3 linked regions of the Arthrobacter crystallopoietes genome follow. The protein of the gene in region 3 interacts with the protein of the main gene of each other region in a pairwise test. Links are inferred from orthologs where the notes say so. Each region holds a gene or a part of one and is shown on either strand. Other genes may lie near its edges.

Evidence for each region.
Region 1: the proteins of dnaE (region 3) and J5251_RS16475 interact in binary tests that used the Escherichia coli proteins (3 or more experiments, as listed by UniProt). The link is inferred for Arthrobacter crystallopoietes from one-to-one orthologs.
Region 2: the proteins of dnaE (region 3) and rplL interact in binary tests that used the Escherichia coli proteins (3 or more experiments, as listed by UniProt). The link is inferred for Arthrobacter crystallopoietes from one-to-one orthologs.

The regions. Positions count from the first base shown.
Region 1 is NZ_CP072014.1:3,598,723-3,603,409, reverse strand. The notes cover bases 510-3,428. They hold J5251_RS16475 (aminotransferase class I/II-fold pyridoxal phosphate-dependent enzyme), read right to left. Parts: upstream 2,631-3,428; coding sequence 1,389-2,630; downstream 510-1,388. Other genes in these bases: J5251_RS16465 (YceD family protein), read left to right, coding at 3,304-3,428; coaD (pantetheine-phosphate adenylyltransferase), read left to right, coding at 2,706-3,188; J5251_RS16480 (spermidine synthase), read right to left, coding at 616-1,386; rsmD (16S rRNA (guanine(966)-N(2))-methyltransferase RsmD), read left to right, coding at 510-619. Also shown: J5251_RS16490 (ATP-dependent DNA helicase RecG), read left to right, coding at 1-49; more of rsmD, read left to right, coding at 53-509; more of J5251_RS16465, read left to right, coding at 3,429-3,879; rpmF (50S ribosomal protein L32), read left to right, coding at 3,882-4,085; rnc (ribonuclease III), read left to right, coding at 4,096-4,687. UniProt on the Escherichia coli protein: Shows aminotransferase activity with methionine and histidine as substrates, and to a lesser extent also with phenylalanine.
Region 2 is NZ_CP072014.1:4,156,917-4,161,408, forward strand. Bases 510-3,233 are described here. They hold rplL (50S ribosomal protein L7/L12), read right to left. Parts: upstream 2,199-3,233; coding sequence 1,821-2,198; downstream 510-1,820. Other genes in these bases: J5251_RS19090 (acetyl-CoA C-acetyltransferase), read left to right, coding at 510-1,261; J5251_RS19095 (aminoacyl-tRNA deacylase), read left to right, coding at 1,265-1,744; rplJ (50S ribosomal protein L10), read right to left, coding at 2,273-2,875; J5251_RS19110 (GNAT family N-acetyltransferase), read right to left, coding at 3,133-3,233. Also shown: more of J5251_RS19090, read left to right, coding at 62-509; more of J5251_RS19110, read right to left, coding at 3,234-4,233; J5251_RS19115 (hypothetical protein), read left to right, coding at 4,371-4,492. UniProt on the Escherichia coli protein: The binding site for several of the GTPase factors involved in protein synthesis (IF-2, EF-Tu, EF-G and RF3). Is thus essential for accurate translation.
Region 3 is NZ_CP072014.1:2,957,958-2,963,911, reverse strand. The notes cover bases 818-4,890. They hold dnaE (DNA polymerase III subunit alpha), read right to left. Parts: upstream 4,561-4,890; coding sequence 1,018-4,560; downstream 818-1,017. Other genes in these bases: J5251_RS13575 (RluA family pseudouridine synthase), read right to left, coding at 4,622-4,890; J5251_RS13585 (flavin reductase family protein), read left to right, coding at 818-1,005. Outside these bases: hisD (histidinol dehydrogenase), read right to left, coding at 1-295; more of J5251_RS13585, read left to right, coding at 475-817; more of J5251_RS13575, read right to left, coding at 4,891-5,578; lspA (signal peptidase II), read right to left, coding at 5,550-5,954. UniProt on the Escherichia coli protein: DNA polymerase III is a complex, multichain enzyme responsible for most of the replicative synthesis in bacteria. This DNA polymerase also exhibits 3' to 5' exonuclease activity. The alpha chain is the DNA polymerase catalytic subunit.

The DNA of each region.
Region 1 (4,687 bases), 640 kb from region 3 along the record:
CGAGCTGTATCTCAACCCGGAGAAAGAGGCGTTCCTTGAGCGGGGGTAAGCAATGAGCCGGGTGGTGGCCGGGGCCGCCGGCGGCATGACGCTGGCCAACGTGCCGGGCACCGCAACGAGGCCGACGACGGATCGGGTCAAGGAAGCCTTGTTCTCACGGCTCGAGTCGTACGACGTCATCCATGACGCCGTCGTTCTGGACCTCTTTGCGGGTTCCGGCGCCTTGGGGGCGGAATGCGCCAGCAGGGGAGCGGCCCGCGTTGAACTGGTCGAGCTGGCGGAAAAGGCCGCCGCCGTGTGCCGGCGCAACGCCGAGATGGTCAACTCCGTGCTGCGCCGTGCGGTGGTGCAGGTCCACCGCACCGGCGCCGAGGGATACCTGGGCAGGCTGCAGGAGGGCAGACATTACAACCTGGTGCTGATCGATCCGCCGTACCCGCTCGCCGAAGACAAGTTGGCGGAGATCCTGGCCCTGCTGGAACCGTTCCTGGCCGAGGGGTCGGTGGTCGTCGTTGAACGCTCTTCGCGTTCGCCGGAACCACGTTGGCCGGCCGGGCTGGAATGTTTTTCCGACCGCAAGTACGGCGAGACTCAGTTGTGGTTCGCGGAGCCGGCCTAGGCCAGCACGAATGATTCCAGCTCGGCGCCCGTGAGCACCCGTGCCGGATGCGGACCGGCGGCCAGCAAGGATTGCGTCCAGTCCTCCGGCCACGAATCCCGTCTCGCAGCAAGCACCAAATTGCCGGCATAGCGGCTGGTGAACATGCCCGCTTCCCCCAGCACGGCCACCGCTGGCGTGCAGTCTGACAGCTCCGAGACCTGACGTTTGGCAAAGGTCAGCGGAGGGTCGTCGCCAACGTTGACCAGCAGCACTCCGCCGGGCGACAGCAGATCGAGCAACTCGCTGTAGAAACTGCCAGTGGCCAGATGCTCCGGGGCATCCTCTCCTGCGAAGACATCGAGTACGACGACGTCGAACTCGCCGTCGATATCGCCAAAGGTCAGTTCCTGGCGGGCATCCCCGATGTATATCGTCAGATCGGTTCCCTCAGGCAGCGGCAGCTGGTCGATGACGTAGTCCAGCAGCTCACGTTCCAACTCCACGGCATGTTGCTCGGAGCCCGGCCTGGTGGCCTGGAGGTAGCGCGCCAGCGTGAGTGCGCCGGCACCGAGATGCAACGAGCGCAGAGGCTGGCCCGGTTCGCCGGCAAGATCCACGACGTTGGCAATGCGGCGCAGGTACTCGTAGAAGACATGCTCCGGGTGCTTCAGATCTACATGTGACTGCTCGGCTCCGCCGATACTCAGGATGTACGCTCCGGGTACCCTGCTGTCCGGGTCAATGGAGGCATGCAGGCCGCTGCCGCGCAGGAAACGGTTCGTCACCGCTAGAGCCTGTCCTTCAAGGTGGCAAGCCTCGAGGCCGCTTCTTCCAGCACATCCACACGTTTGCAGAAGGCGAAGCGCAGCAGCGACTTGGTCCGTTCCGCACCTGCGGGGTGGCAGAACACCGGAACCGGTATGGCTGCCACGCCGACCAGCTCCGGGAGCCGGCGGGCCAGACCTGTTGCATCGGTAATACCCAGCGGCGCCGCGTCCACGTTGACGAAGTAGGTACCCTGCGGTGTGAAGACATCCAGACCCGCCGCCCGCAGGCCCTCGCTCAGGATGTCCCGCTTGCGCTGGAGCGTGTCCGCTATGTCCTCGTAGAACGACCCGTCCAGCGCAAGACCGGCCGCCACAGCGGCCTGGAAGGGGGTGCCGGAGGAATAACTGAGGAATTGCTTGACGGTCCGCGCTGCCGCCACCAGCTCGGCAGGTCCGCTCATCCAGCCGATTTTCCATCCTGTGAGCGAGAACGTCTTGCCCGCGGAGGAAATGGTCAGGGTGCGCTCCGAGGCTCCCGGCAGCGTTGCCACAGGAATATGGGCTACACCGAAGGTGAGGTGTTCGTAGACTTCGTCCGTAATGATGATGGCGTCGTGTCGGTTGGCCAGCTCCACAATGCGCGTGAGCGCCTCCCGCGTGAAGACACTGCCCATCGGATTGTGCGGATTATTGACCAGGATGACGCGCGTCCGGTCGGAAAAAGCAGCCTCAAGCGCAGCCAGGTCCGGCTGGAACCGTGGCGCCAGCAACGGTGCGGTGACGTGGGTTGCACCGCTGAGCGCGATCACGGCACCGTAGGAATCGTAGAACGGCTCGAAGGTCAGGACCTCATCGCCGGGGCCGGTCAAGGCCAGCAGGGCCGCGGCCAGAGCTTCCGTAGCCCCGGTGGTCACGATGATTTCCGTCTCCGGATCCGGCGTCAATCCATAGAAGCGCCGCTGATGATCGGAGATCGCTTCGCGCAGCGCAGGGATTCCCTTGCCCGGCGCATACTGGTTCGCACCAGCCGAGATGGCGTCACGGGCTGCCTCCCGCATCAGCTCCGGACCGTCCTCGTCAGGAAACCCCTGGCCAAGGTTGATCGCACCGGTGCGGACGGCCAACGTGGTGATCTCCTCGAAGATGGTCACGCCCAAATGGCCGTCCGCGCCCAGGAGGTTGGCGCCTTCGGCCGTGCGTAGCCACGGTGCGCGGTTCCCGGATGCGGATCCTTGGGCCAGGTTTTCGTCCGTTCTGCTCATGTCTCCCAGTAATATCACTACAACCGCGGGCTCACGTGCTGTGACTTGTGCAGTGAATGGATTAGATTCATAGATATGCGCCGAGCCGTCTGCCCTGGATCCTATGACCCGCTGCACAACGGGCACGTGGAAATTATTGCCCGTGCCGCCAGCATGTACGACGAAGTGATCGTCGCCGTCTCCACCAACTATGCGAAGAAGTACAGGTTCTCCCTGGACGTCCGCCTGGACATGGCGCGCCAGACCCTGTCCTACCTGCGCGGGATCACCGTGGAGCCGATGGGCGACGGGCTGCTGGCGGAATTTTGCCGCAGCCATGGTGCAGGTGTCATCATCAAAGGGTTGCGTTCCACGCAGGATTACCAGTACGAACTGCCCATGGCCCGGATGAACCGTCATCTTACTGGCGTTGAAACGGTGTTCCTGCCGGCGGAGAACAATTACACACACCTCTCATCCACTTTGATCAAGGAAGTGGCGGCGCTCGGCGGTGATATCGCGGACTTTGTTCCGAAGGCCGTGCTGCAACGTTTCCAGCAGGACGAACAAGGACAATAGTCCGGCGGAGGGTCCATTTGAGAGTATGGGCATCTTCGCGCTAAGATAATACGTCGGTCTATGTTCTATAGGAGTTCTCATCGTTGTGATCATGAATCATGATCAAAATTCGCCCCTGGCCATTTCGGTCAAGGATCTCGGGCGCAGCCCGGGTACTATGCGGACCCTGAACGAGCATGTACCTGCACCGGAGCAGTTCGGTGCAGCACTCATTGGCGTGCAGGAAGGCTCCGATATGGAGCTGGATCTGCGGCTTGAGTCCGTACACGAAGGTATTCTGGTTTCCGGCACTGCCACCGTTGATGTAACGGGGGAGTGCGGGCGCTGTCTGGATGCTATCGAGTATGATCTCTCCGTCAGGGTGCAGGAACTCTTCTACTACGAGGGCTTCGATCCACAGGATCAGGGTCCGGATGATGAAGAGGCTGAAGAGCAGCGGCGGGTAGAGCGCGATTCAATCGATCTCGAACCGGTGTTGCGGGACGCAGTGGTAACCGCCCTGCCGTTCCAGCCGGTGTGCCGGGAAGACTGTAAAGGCCTTTGTCCTGAATGCGGGATGCGCCTTGAAGAGGATCCGGGCCACCAACATGAGGTTTTGGATCCTCGCTGGGCAGCCCTCGCCGGGCTGGCTGGCACAGCTGCCGATGAGGCAGCAACACGTACAGAGTCAGACGAGAGAGAAGAGAGTTAGTCGTGGCTGTTCCCAAGCGGAAAATGTCCCGCTCGAATACGCGCGCACGCCGGTCCCAGTGGAAGGCAACTGCGCCCAACCTGGTCAAGACCGTTGAGAACGGCCGTGTCACCTACAGCCTGCCTCACCAGGCCAAGGTCGTCACCGACTCGGCAGGCACTGCGCTGTTCCTTGAGTACAAGGGCCGCAAGGTAGCCGACGTTTAATAGCGTCCGCATGCCTTCAACTGAAGAGCTTTTGAAGCGTCTCGGTGTCGAAATCGACGCCGAGACGCTTCGTCTTGCTCTGACACATCGTTCCTACGCGTATGAACACGGCGGCCTGCCGACCAACGAGCGCCTCGAATTCCTGGGCGACTCCATCCTCGGCTTCTCCGTCACTGATGCGCTCTACCGCGACAATCCGGACCTGCCCGAGGGCGAGCTGGCCAAGCGCCGTTCCGCCGTCGTCAGCACCCGTGCTCTGGCAGGGGTTGCCCGCGACCTGGATCTGGGCCAGTACATTCTGCTCGGCCAAGGTGAAAAGCTGACCAACGGCGCAGACAAGTCTTCCATCCTGGCGGACACGGTCGAAGCGCTGATCGGCGCTACTTACCTTGTCAACGGCATCGAAACCGCGCGCGGGATGGTCATGCGGCTCATTTCCCCACTGCTGGCGGATGCCGAGGCCCTTGGCGCGGGTACTGACTGGAAAACGAGCATCCAGGAACTGGCCGCCGCCCGCAAAATGGGCAGCGTCGAATATGCCGTCCAAGGCTCAGGACCGGACCACGCCAGAACGTTCGTGGCAACGCTGCGCATCGGGGGCA
Region 2 (4,492 bases), 1.2 Mb from region 3 along the record:
CGCCAGCTAACTGTAGCCTGTCGGGAACAGCTATTTCAAGGATGAAAGCGAGCACAGGACAGTGTCAGGTAACAGAAACGACGTGGTAATTCTCGGCGGTGCCCGCACTCCGCAGGGCCGGCTCAACGGACAGCTGGCGGGTTTCAGCGCCGTCGAGCTCGGCAGCAAGGCCATCGCGGCGGCCCTCGAGCGCTCCGGCGTGCCGGCGGAGAACGTCGACTCGGTCATCATGGGACAGGTCATCCAGGCTGGCGCCGGGCAGAATCCGGCCCGCCAGAGCGCCATCGGAGCCGGCATCGGGTGGGACGTTCCCACCGTGACCATCAACAAGGTGTGCCTCTCCGGCCTCGCGGCGATCACCGATGCGGCCCGCTTGATCCGCGCGGGCGAGGCAGAGGTAGTAGTTGCCGGCGGCCAGGAGTCCATGACCAACGGACCGCATGTCCTCCCCGGTTCCCGGCAGGGCTGGACCTACGGCAACATCAACGTCATCGACTCAGTGGCCCATGACGGGCTGACCGATGCTTTCGACCACGAGTCGATGGGTGCCTCAACGGAACGGCGGAATACCGAACTGAGTATCGACCGCACCGCCCAGGACGAAGTGGCTGCGGCATCGCACCAACGCGCCGCCGCTGCCGCCGAATCCGGTGTGTTCGATGCGGAGATCGTCCCCGTCACGGTCCCCCAGCGCAAGGGCGATGATCTGGTGCTGACCAAGGACGAAGGTATCCGCCCCCAGACCACGGTGGAATCGCTGGCGCCGCTGAGGCCGGCCTTTGACAAGGACGGCACCATCACGGCAGGCAACTCGTCACCGCTTTCCGACGGCGCAGCCGCCGTCGTGCTGGCGACCCGCGGTTATGCCGAAGACAACGGACTTGAGTGGCTCGCCGTCGTCGGCAAACCCGGCCAGGTGGCCGGGCCGGACACCTCCCTGCATTCACAGCCGTCCAATGCCATTGCTCAGGCCCTGAAGCGCGCCGGCTGGAGCACCTCGGACCTAGACTTCATCGAAATCAACGAGGCCTTCGGTTCCGTTGCCGTGCAGTCGCTGAAGGATCTGGATTACCCGCTGGAGAAGTGCAACCTCCACGGCGGCGCCATCGCACTGGGGCATCCGATCGGAGCCTCCGGCGCACGGCTGGCGCTGCATGCAGCCCATGAGCTTAAGCGCCGCAGGCAGGGCAAGGCCGCCGTTTCGCTGTGCGGCGGCGGAGGCCAGGGCGAGGCGCTCCTGCTGTACCGCGACGAGGAGTAGCCGGTGACTGACATTGCCACCGGCAAGGACAGGTTCCTAGCCGACGCGGGCGACCGCGAGCTGGACGTGGAATTGATCGCACGTCCGGCGGCTCGGAGCCTGGTGGAGGCGGCGCAGCTGCTCGGGATCGCACCCGCTGATATCGTCAAGTCGCTCGTGGTGAAGCACAAAGACGGCACGTTCCTGTTCGCGCTGATTCCCGGGGACCGGCAGATCTCCTGGCCGAAGCTGCGCGCCTTGCTCGGGGTGAACAAGCTGTCGATGCCTGCTGCCGACGTCGCCTTCGAGGCGACCGGCTATCAGCGCGGTACTATCACGCCGCTGGGCAGCACCACGGCCTGGCCGGTCTATGCCGATGCCGCGATCACCGGCCGGCGCATCTCCATGGGTGCCGGTGAGCACGGCTACTCTGCCTTTGTGGATTCTGATGCTCTGATCAAGGCGCTGAACGCTACTGTCGCGGATATCAGCGATCCGGAATAACGCCTCGGCGTTCCGCCAGAGCAGACAAAAGAGCCCCGCACCTGAGTGCGGGGCTCTTTTGGGTGTTGCGAAAAGCTTACTTGACCGTGACGGTGGCGCCGGCAGCTTCGAGAGCTTCCTTGGCCTTGTCGGCAGCTTCCTTGGTTGCACCTTCGAGAACAGCCTTCGGAGCGCTGTCGACAACGTCCTTGGCTTCCTTCAGGCCCAGGGAGGTCAGGGCGCGAACTTCCTTGATCACTGCGATCTTCTTGTCGCCAGCAGCTTCGAGGATAACGTCGAATTCGGTCTGCTCTTCAGCAGCCTCAGCGGCGCCACCGGCGGCGGGGCCAGCAACGGCAACGGCAGCAGCCGTAACGTCGAAGGTCTCTTCGAAGAGCTTCACGAAGTCGGAGAGCTCGATGATGGACAGTTCCTTGAAAGCTTCAATGAGCTCTTCGTTGGTGAGCTTCGCCATGGTTGGCGTCCTTCCTATAGGTGGTGTTCAGCGCATTGGCCGCGCACCAAGAGTTGTGGATTGGGAAGAGAGTTTTACTTCTCTTCGGCAGCAGCCTCGGCCGGAGCCTCGGTTGCCTCGGCAGCGGGAGCTTCTTCAGCAGCAGGTGCTTCTGCGGCCGGAGCTTCGGCAGCAGCAGTGTCTGCCGCACCGCCGTTCTCCTCCTGCTTGACGCGCAGTGCCTCGACAGTGCGGGCCAGGGCAGCCATCGGGGCCTTGAGGACGCCGGCAACGCGTGCCAGCTGGAACTCACGGGACTCGAGTGCGGCCAGCGCTGCAACACCGGGTGCGTCCAGGGCTTTGCCCTCGAAGAAACCGGTCTTGATGACGAGCTGCGGGTTGGACTTTGCGAAATCCGTCAGGGACTTTGCGGCTGCAACAGCGTCACCCTTGATGAAGGCGATAGCAGTGGGTCCGGAGAGCTGGTCATCGAATGCATCGATGCCGGCTTCCTTGGCTGCAATGCCAGTCAGGGTGTTCTTGACGACGGAGAACTTGGTCTCCTGGCCGAGAGAAACACGCAGCTCCTTGAGCTGTGCAACGGTAAGCCCGCGGTATTCGGTTAGGACTGCAGCGTTGGATTCCTTGAAATCAGTGGTGATCTCTTCAACTGCTGCCACCTTGTTTGGCGTTGCCATAACCCTCCTTCCGGGGAATAGTGCCGGTGGTTCGGGTCGCACGCATAAAAAACGCCCCGGGCAGATGCACGGGGCTTGGCCTTCACAGATCCGGCAGCACCGGATATGGAGGATTGCTTCGTTCACCTGCGCAGGCCGTCCCAGGCATGGGACTTTCGGTTGAATTCTTAGGGGAAATCAACGACCGACGGTCTTTGGTAGTTCAAGCTTACGCGAAGGGTTGGCCACGTCCAAATCGGCCATACCGTGGCAACCGGTCAGGCGCCGGCGCCCGCCTTTTTCTGCCATGCCGCCTCATACCCGGCAGGGACAAACCCCAGGGCATCGTTGATGGTGAGCATGTGCTGGTTCTCGGCAGCGTTCCATGTCAGCAAGCGCTCCCCCTCAGGCCATAGCCTGCCGACCCGCAGCAGGTTATGCGCCTTCATCAGCATGCCCAGGCTGTGGCCGCGGTGGGCGCGCAGGACGAGGGTGTCCTCCTGGTAAATAACGTCCGGCTTCTCCGGGTAGTAATCCAAAAAAGTATGTCCGGCGAGTTCCCTACTCGGGACATGCAGGGCCGCGGTGACGAGGGAGTGGCCACCTTTACGTCGAAGTTCCTCTTCGCCTTGGCGTACCCTCGCGCGGTCCCAGGCTTCCTCCTGATAATCAATCTCGCCCAACGGCACATCCGTGCTCATTCTCTGCCGCAGCAGGGCATACTGGTCGACGAATTCCTCCGGGCAGGCGTCTTCCCAAACCACCAGCCGGTAACCGGTGGCCTTCGCAGCAGCCAGCGACTCCAAGGACTCCACCCTGGCGGCTTCCACCGGACGAGCGAGGACACTGAAGCGCTCAACCTGCTCCAGTTCATACCCGTTGTTCCGAGCGAAGCGGACGGCCGCCGAACTTCCCGGCAACGATCCCGCACCCGTCTTCGGCCGCAGGACATCCGCCGCTTCCGGGTCAAAGCCAGCAGGGTGTTCACTATAGGACTGCAGCACTCTTCTGCCGTGGTCTTGGGCGGAGGCCTCGGCAGTCCGCAGCAGTTCGCGTGCGATCCCCTGTCCGCGGAAGCCGGGATGGACCATGACGTGCACGAAGGCGTTGTGCAGGTTGTCCTGTTTCGTCATTTCCAGGACGGCACGGCCAACGTGCCTGTCCCCGTCTTTGGCCGCCCACAGCAAGGACTGCTCGTAATCATTGGGACGGGCGCCCTCCAGCCGCGCGGCAGGGCTGACCCACAGGTCATTATTGCCCCACAGCAGGCCGGTCACCAGGTTGGCCAGCTCAGAGGATGCAACGAAATCCTCTGCATCCCTGGCTTCCAACGAGTCGGGAATGCGGATGGACTGCATGGTGACCGACGTCGTCGACATGGCGTCCCTCGCTCGAGTAATTGACCTTCCTCAATCAGATTACCTGCTCCACTAATTCGATGCCAGCGGCATCAGGCTTTTCCGACAAAGCCTTTTCCGGGTTCGCCCCGACGGCCCTACCATGCAGTATGGAGCTCTTGACCGCACGCGCTGGAAAACGAGCACTGGCGCACATCGGCCGCGGCATGCTGGCAGGAATGGTCGGGACCGCGGTCATGACAGCTTTCCAGAGGCTGGTGGAAATGCCGATCACTGGACG
Region 3 (5,954 bases):
CCAGAGCGGCACGGACCGCAGGATCAAGTGCCTCCAGCGCTCGGACCAATTCTTCCTGCGGTACGAGGGGGTGCCGCTGCTGCACGCCGTCAAACCGCAAAGCAAGTCCGGCCAGCGCCGTGAACCCGTCGCTTCGCACCTTGTTGATGATCTCCTCGACCGCATCCGAGGCAACGTCAAAAGTCGTCTCTGCGCGGGGCATGGCGGCCTTCAGTTCTGCAGTATTTAAATGGCGCCCGCGCAGGTCCAAAAGGGGAAACTGGGAAAAGGATTCAACGTTCGAAGCAGGATTCACGTTTCCATTCTACTGAGCCGGGTCCAGTCGTTTGCTGCCGGCGGCCGTGGTTGAGGAGCAGGCAGGAAAATTAGCACAACTTAACACAATGCCCTGCGCCGCCTGATGCCGAATACGCTGAACATTAATGGGTCAGGATGTCTTCTGTCCCCACCGAGTAGTTCTGGAGAAAAATTGTTGTGAGTGCCGAATCCGCAGCAGCTCAGTCTGTCACGCCCGCCGAGCAACTGCTGGGAACCACCTTCCGGGAGGTCTTCCGGCGGCACGCTGCCGGCGTGGCAATTCTCACCGTTGAGTACGAGGGCAAGCCCTTTGGCTTCACGGCGACCTCGGTGGCGTCCCTGTCGGCGGAGCCACCACGCTTCACCTTCAACATGGCCCGCTCCAGCTCATCCTGGCCCGCCGTCGCGAACTCGACCTATATTGGCGCGCATATTCTCGGCCAAGACAACCGCGGGCTCGCCGACCGCTTCGCCCGTACGAAAGACCGCTTCAGCGGAGACCATTGGGAAGCAGGTCCTTACGGCGTTCCTCTTCTCAAGGATGTCCATGCCTATCTGGTCGGCAAGATCCAGATGCGCGTGTCGTTCGAAAACAACGCTGTGGTGATCGTCGAGGTGGTGGAAGGCTCCCTCGGCGACGAAGCGACGCCGCTGCTGTACCACGGCGGCTCCTACATGCGCCCAAGCCCGCTCGAGTACCAGATCTAAGTCCCGGAGGCGTTAGACGTCGAGGCAGGCGGGGCCCAGCAGCACCTTAAGATCCCCAAAGAGCGACGGCGTGGGGTTGACCCGGAGATCGACGCCAAGCTTCATCACTTCCACTTTCCGCGAGCTGTTCAGCCGTACCTGGACTTCGGTGGTTCCCGGGTGTGTCCGCAACACATCGCCAAGGGAAGACACCACGGTCTCGGTCGCCTTGAAGCTGGCCATGGAAATTACCACCGGTCCGGAATGGCCATCGCTGAGGTCAGGAACCGTCAGCTCCTGGGCATTCAGCGTTACCGCGCCGTCATCACGGCGTTGCAATCTGCCGCGGACGACGACGATCAGGTCTTCGGCCAGAATGGTCGAGATCGGTCCGTACACCTGGCCGAAGAACATCACTTCCATGGAGCCGCCCAGATCTTCCACCTCGGCACGGGCGTACGCGTTGCCGCTGTTCTTGGCGATCCGGCGCTGCAGGGAGGTGATCATTCCGGCAATGGTGACGATGGCACCGTCCGCCGGACCGTCTTCGCCGATGACGGAGGTGATCGTCATGTCCGCATGCTGGCTCAGCAGACCTTCCAAGCCCTGAAGCGGATGGTCCGAGACATACAGGCCGAGCATGTCGCGCTCGAACGCCAGTTTGTCCTTCTTGTCCCATTCCGGCAGATCCGGAACTTCCACGGCCAGTCCGCCGGAGGATTCACCGCCGTCGTCAAAGGCGCTAAAGAGATCGAACTGGTTGGCGGCCTCGTTGCGCTTAAGCACAATGACGGAGTCAACCGCTTCTTCATGGATCATGGCCAGGGCACGGCGCGGATCGCCGAGCGAGTCGAATGCGCCGGCCTTGATCAGTGATTCGATGGTCCGCTTGTTGCAGACAACCGCGGGAACCTTCTGAAGGAAATCGCTGAACGAGCTGAAGTGCCCCTTCTCCTCGCGGGCGGCAACCATGGCGTGGACCACGTTGGCGCCGACGTTGCGGATGGCGCCCATGCCGAACCGGATGTCCTTACCCACCGGAGTGAAGTTCAGGCTGGATTCGTTGACGTCCGGCGGAAGCACCGTAATGCCCATGTGGCGGCACTCATTGAGGTACATGGCGAGCTTGTCCTTGTCGTCACCGACGGAGGTCAGCAGCGCAGCCATGTATTCGCCCGGATAATGCGCCTTGAGGTACGCCGTCCAATAGGACACGACGCCGTACGCGGCCGAGTGTGCCTTGTTGAACGCGTAGTCCGAGAACGGGAGCAGGATATCCCACAGCGTCTTGATGGCTGCGGCGGAATAGCCGTTGTCCTGCATACCCTTTTCGAAGCCGGCGTACTGCTTGTCCAGTTCCGACTTCTTCTTCTTGCCCATGGCACGCCGCAGAATATCTGCCTGGCCGAGCGAGTACCCGGCCAGTTTCTGCGCGATCGCCATAACCTGTTCCTGGTAGACGATCAGGCCGTAGGTTCCGCCCAGGATTTCGGCCAGCGGCTCCTCAAGCTCCGGGTGGATGGGAGTGATCTCCTGCAGCCCGTTCTTGCGCAGCGCGTAGTTATTGTGCGCATTAGCGCCCATCGGCCCGGGGCGGTACAGCGCAAGCACCGCGGAAATGTCTTCGAAGTTATCCGGCCGCATGAGCTTCAGCAGGGACCGCATCGGACCGCCGTCGAGCTGGAAGACTCCCAGGGTGTCGCCGCGGGCCAGCAGGGCGTAGGAGTCAGGATCATCCAAGGTCAGGTCCTCAAGCACCAACTCGAAGTCCCGGTTCATCTGGATGTTTTCCAGCGCGTCGGTGATAATTGTCAGGTTCCGCAGACCAAGGAAGTCCATCTTGATCAGGCCGAGGCCCTCACAAGTCGGATAGTCGAACTGCGTGATGACCTGGCCGTCCTGCTCACGGCGCATGATCGGAATGATGTCGATCAGCGGATCAGAGGACATGATCACACCGGCCGCATGGACGCCCCACTGCCGCTTCAGGCCCTCGAGCCCGAGCGCGGTTTCGAAGACCTTGGCTGAATCCGGATCCGACTTGAGCAGCTCCCGCAGCTCTTCGGCCTCGCTGTAGCGCTTGGCCTCCGGATTGTGGACGTCCTGCAGCGAAATGCCCTTGCCCATGACGTCAGGCGGCATCGCCTTGGTCAGCCGCTCACCCGTCGAGAAGGGGTAACCCATCACGCGCGAAGAGTCCTTCAGCGCTTGCTTGCCCTTGATGGTGCCGTACGTGACAATCATGGCCACCCGCTCGTCGCCGTACTTCTCGGTGACGTACCGGATGACCTCCGAGCGGCGCCGATCATCGAAGTCGACGTCGAAGTCAGGCATGGACACACGGTCCGGGTTTAGGAACCGTTCGAAAATCAGACCATGCTTGAGCGGATCGAGGTCCGTGATGCGCATGGCATACGCCGCCATTGAACCGGCACCCGAACCACGGCCCGGTCCTACCCGGATACCGTTGTTCTTGGCCCAGTTGATGAAGTCGGCCACGACCAGGAAGTACCCGGGGAAGCCCATCTGGGAGATAACGCCGACTTCGTAGTCCGCCTGCTTGCGGACGTCGTCGGGAATACCTGCCGGATAACGGTAATGAAGGCCCTTCTCAACCTCCTTGATGAACCAGGACTCCTCGTTCTCGCCTTCCGGAACGGGGTACCGCGGCATGTAGTTGGCCTGGGTGTTGAACTCGACGTTGCACCGTTCGGCGATAAGCAATGTGTTGTCGCAGGCCTCCGGGTAGTCGCGGAAAATTGCGCGCATCTCGGCCGGAGATTTCAGGTAGAACTCATCGGCGTCGAACTTGAAGCGCTTAGGATCGGCCATCGTCGAGCCGGACTGGACGCACAGCAGCGCCGCGTGGGCCTTGGCGTCCTCGGCATGTGTGTAGTGCAGATCGTTGGTTGCCACCAATGGCAGCTGCAGCTCGCGGGCCAGCTTGAGCAGATCCGCCTGGACATTGCGCTCGATGTCCAGGCCGTGGTCCATCAGTTCGCAGTAAAAGTTCTCCGGCCCCAGGATGTCCCGGAAATCCGAGGCCGCCTGCATCGCTTCCTTGTAGAGGCCCAGCCGCAGCTTCGTCTGCACCTCGCCCGAGGGGCAGCCCGTGGTGGTGATCAGGCCCTTGCCGTAAGTCTGCAGCAGGTCCCGGTCCATGCGGGGCTTGTACAGGTACCCCTCAAGTGACGCCAGCGACGACATGCGGAACAGATTGTGCATGCCCTCGGTCGTCTCGGCCCACATCGTCATATGCGTGTACGCGCCGGCGCCCGAGACGTCACCGCGGCCACCGTCGCCCCAGCGGACACGGGTCTTGTCCGACCTCGCCGTGCCGGGCGTCAGATAGGCTTCCACCCCGACGATCGGCTTAATGCCCGCGTTGTTGGCCTTGTTCCAGAAATCGAAGGCCCCAAAGACAAAACCGTGGTCCGTGGTGGCCACGGAGTCCATGCCCAGTTCATGGGCATGTTCGAAGAGATCCGTCAGGCGGGCTGCGCCGTCAAGCATGGAGTATTCGGTGTGGTTGTGGAGATGTACAAACGAATCAGTACCGGAAATCGAGCTAGTCACAGTTGCCACCACTTCATTCTAGGCGGGCACGTCTCATGCCGCGGTTCCGCCGTCGTACAGATCAGACCCGGTGTTCGGCCAGTGCATCCAGTGCGTAGGCCAGATCCTGGGGATATTCGCTTTCGTACTCCACCCATTTGCCGGTGACCGGATGGTCGAAACCGAGTTTCTTGGCGTGGAGCCATTGCCTGGTCAGGCCCAGTTCGGCCGCGAGCTTCGGATCCGCCCCGTACGTCAGGTCCCCGGCGCACGGGTGCCGGAGGGCGGCGAAATGAACGCGGATCTGGTGTGTCCGCCCTGTTTCCAAGTGAACTTCGACCAACGAAGCCTTTCCGAACGCTTCAATCACCTTGTAGTGGGTGATCGAGTTCCGCCCGTCCTCCACGACGGCGAAGCGCCAGTCGTAGCCCGGGTGCCTGCCGATGGGGGCGTCGATGGTTCCTTCGAGCGGATCCGGCAGGCCCTGCACCAATGCGTGGTAGACCTTGTCGACCGTACGTTCCTTGAAGGCCCGCTTCAGCAGTGTGTATGCGTGCTCTGTCTTTGCCACGACCATGACTCCCGACGTGCCGACGTCGAGCCGGTGCACAATGCCCGCACGCTCCGCCGCGCCGGACGTGGAAATCCTGTATCCCAGTGCGGCCAGTGCCCCCACCACCGTGGGGCCGACCCAGCCGGGCGAGGGGTGGGCTGCCACTCCGACAGGCTTATCAATCACGACGAAGTCATCATCATCACCGAGAACCTTCAAATCTTCCACCTCTTCGACGACGATCTCCAACGGATCCCGCTCTTCGGGTCTGCGGATTTCAAGTTCTCCGGTGTCCGGCAACCGGTCCGATTTGCCCAAGACTTTGCCGTTAAGCCTGACGTTGCCCGCTGTGCACAACGCCGCAGCCGCCGAACGCGATATGTCCAGCAAGCCTGCTATTGCCGCGTCGGCACGTTTGCCCGACGTCTCCGGGTCAAGGGAGAACTGGTGAAGCTGATCAGGCACCGCGCTGCTCCGTGTTGCCATCTTTCGGCGGCTGTTTTCCGGACGATACGCGTTCGCCGTCGATGCCAATGCCCATGAAGGTCAGAATGCACCAGAGTATTACGCCGCCGACCACAGCGGAATCCGCAATATTAAAGATGGCGAAATTGGGGAACGCGATGAAATCCACGACGTGGCCAACACCGAACGATGGTTCCCGGAAGAGCCTGTCCGTCAGGTTCCCCAGCGCACCGCCAAGAAGAAGGCCGAGGGCGACGGACCACCAAGCCGAACGGACCTTGCGCGCGTAGAAGATGATGGCACCGGACACCAGGACCATCACTATCGTAAAGACCCATGTGTAGTCCTGGCCGATCGAAAACGCAGCGCCGGAATTCCGGATGAAGTGCCAGTGCAG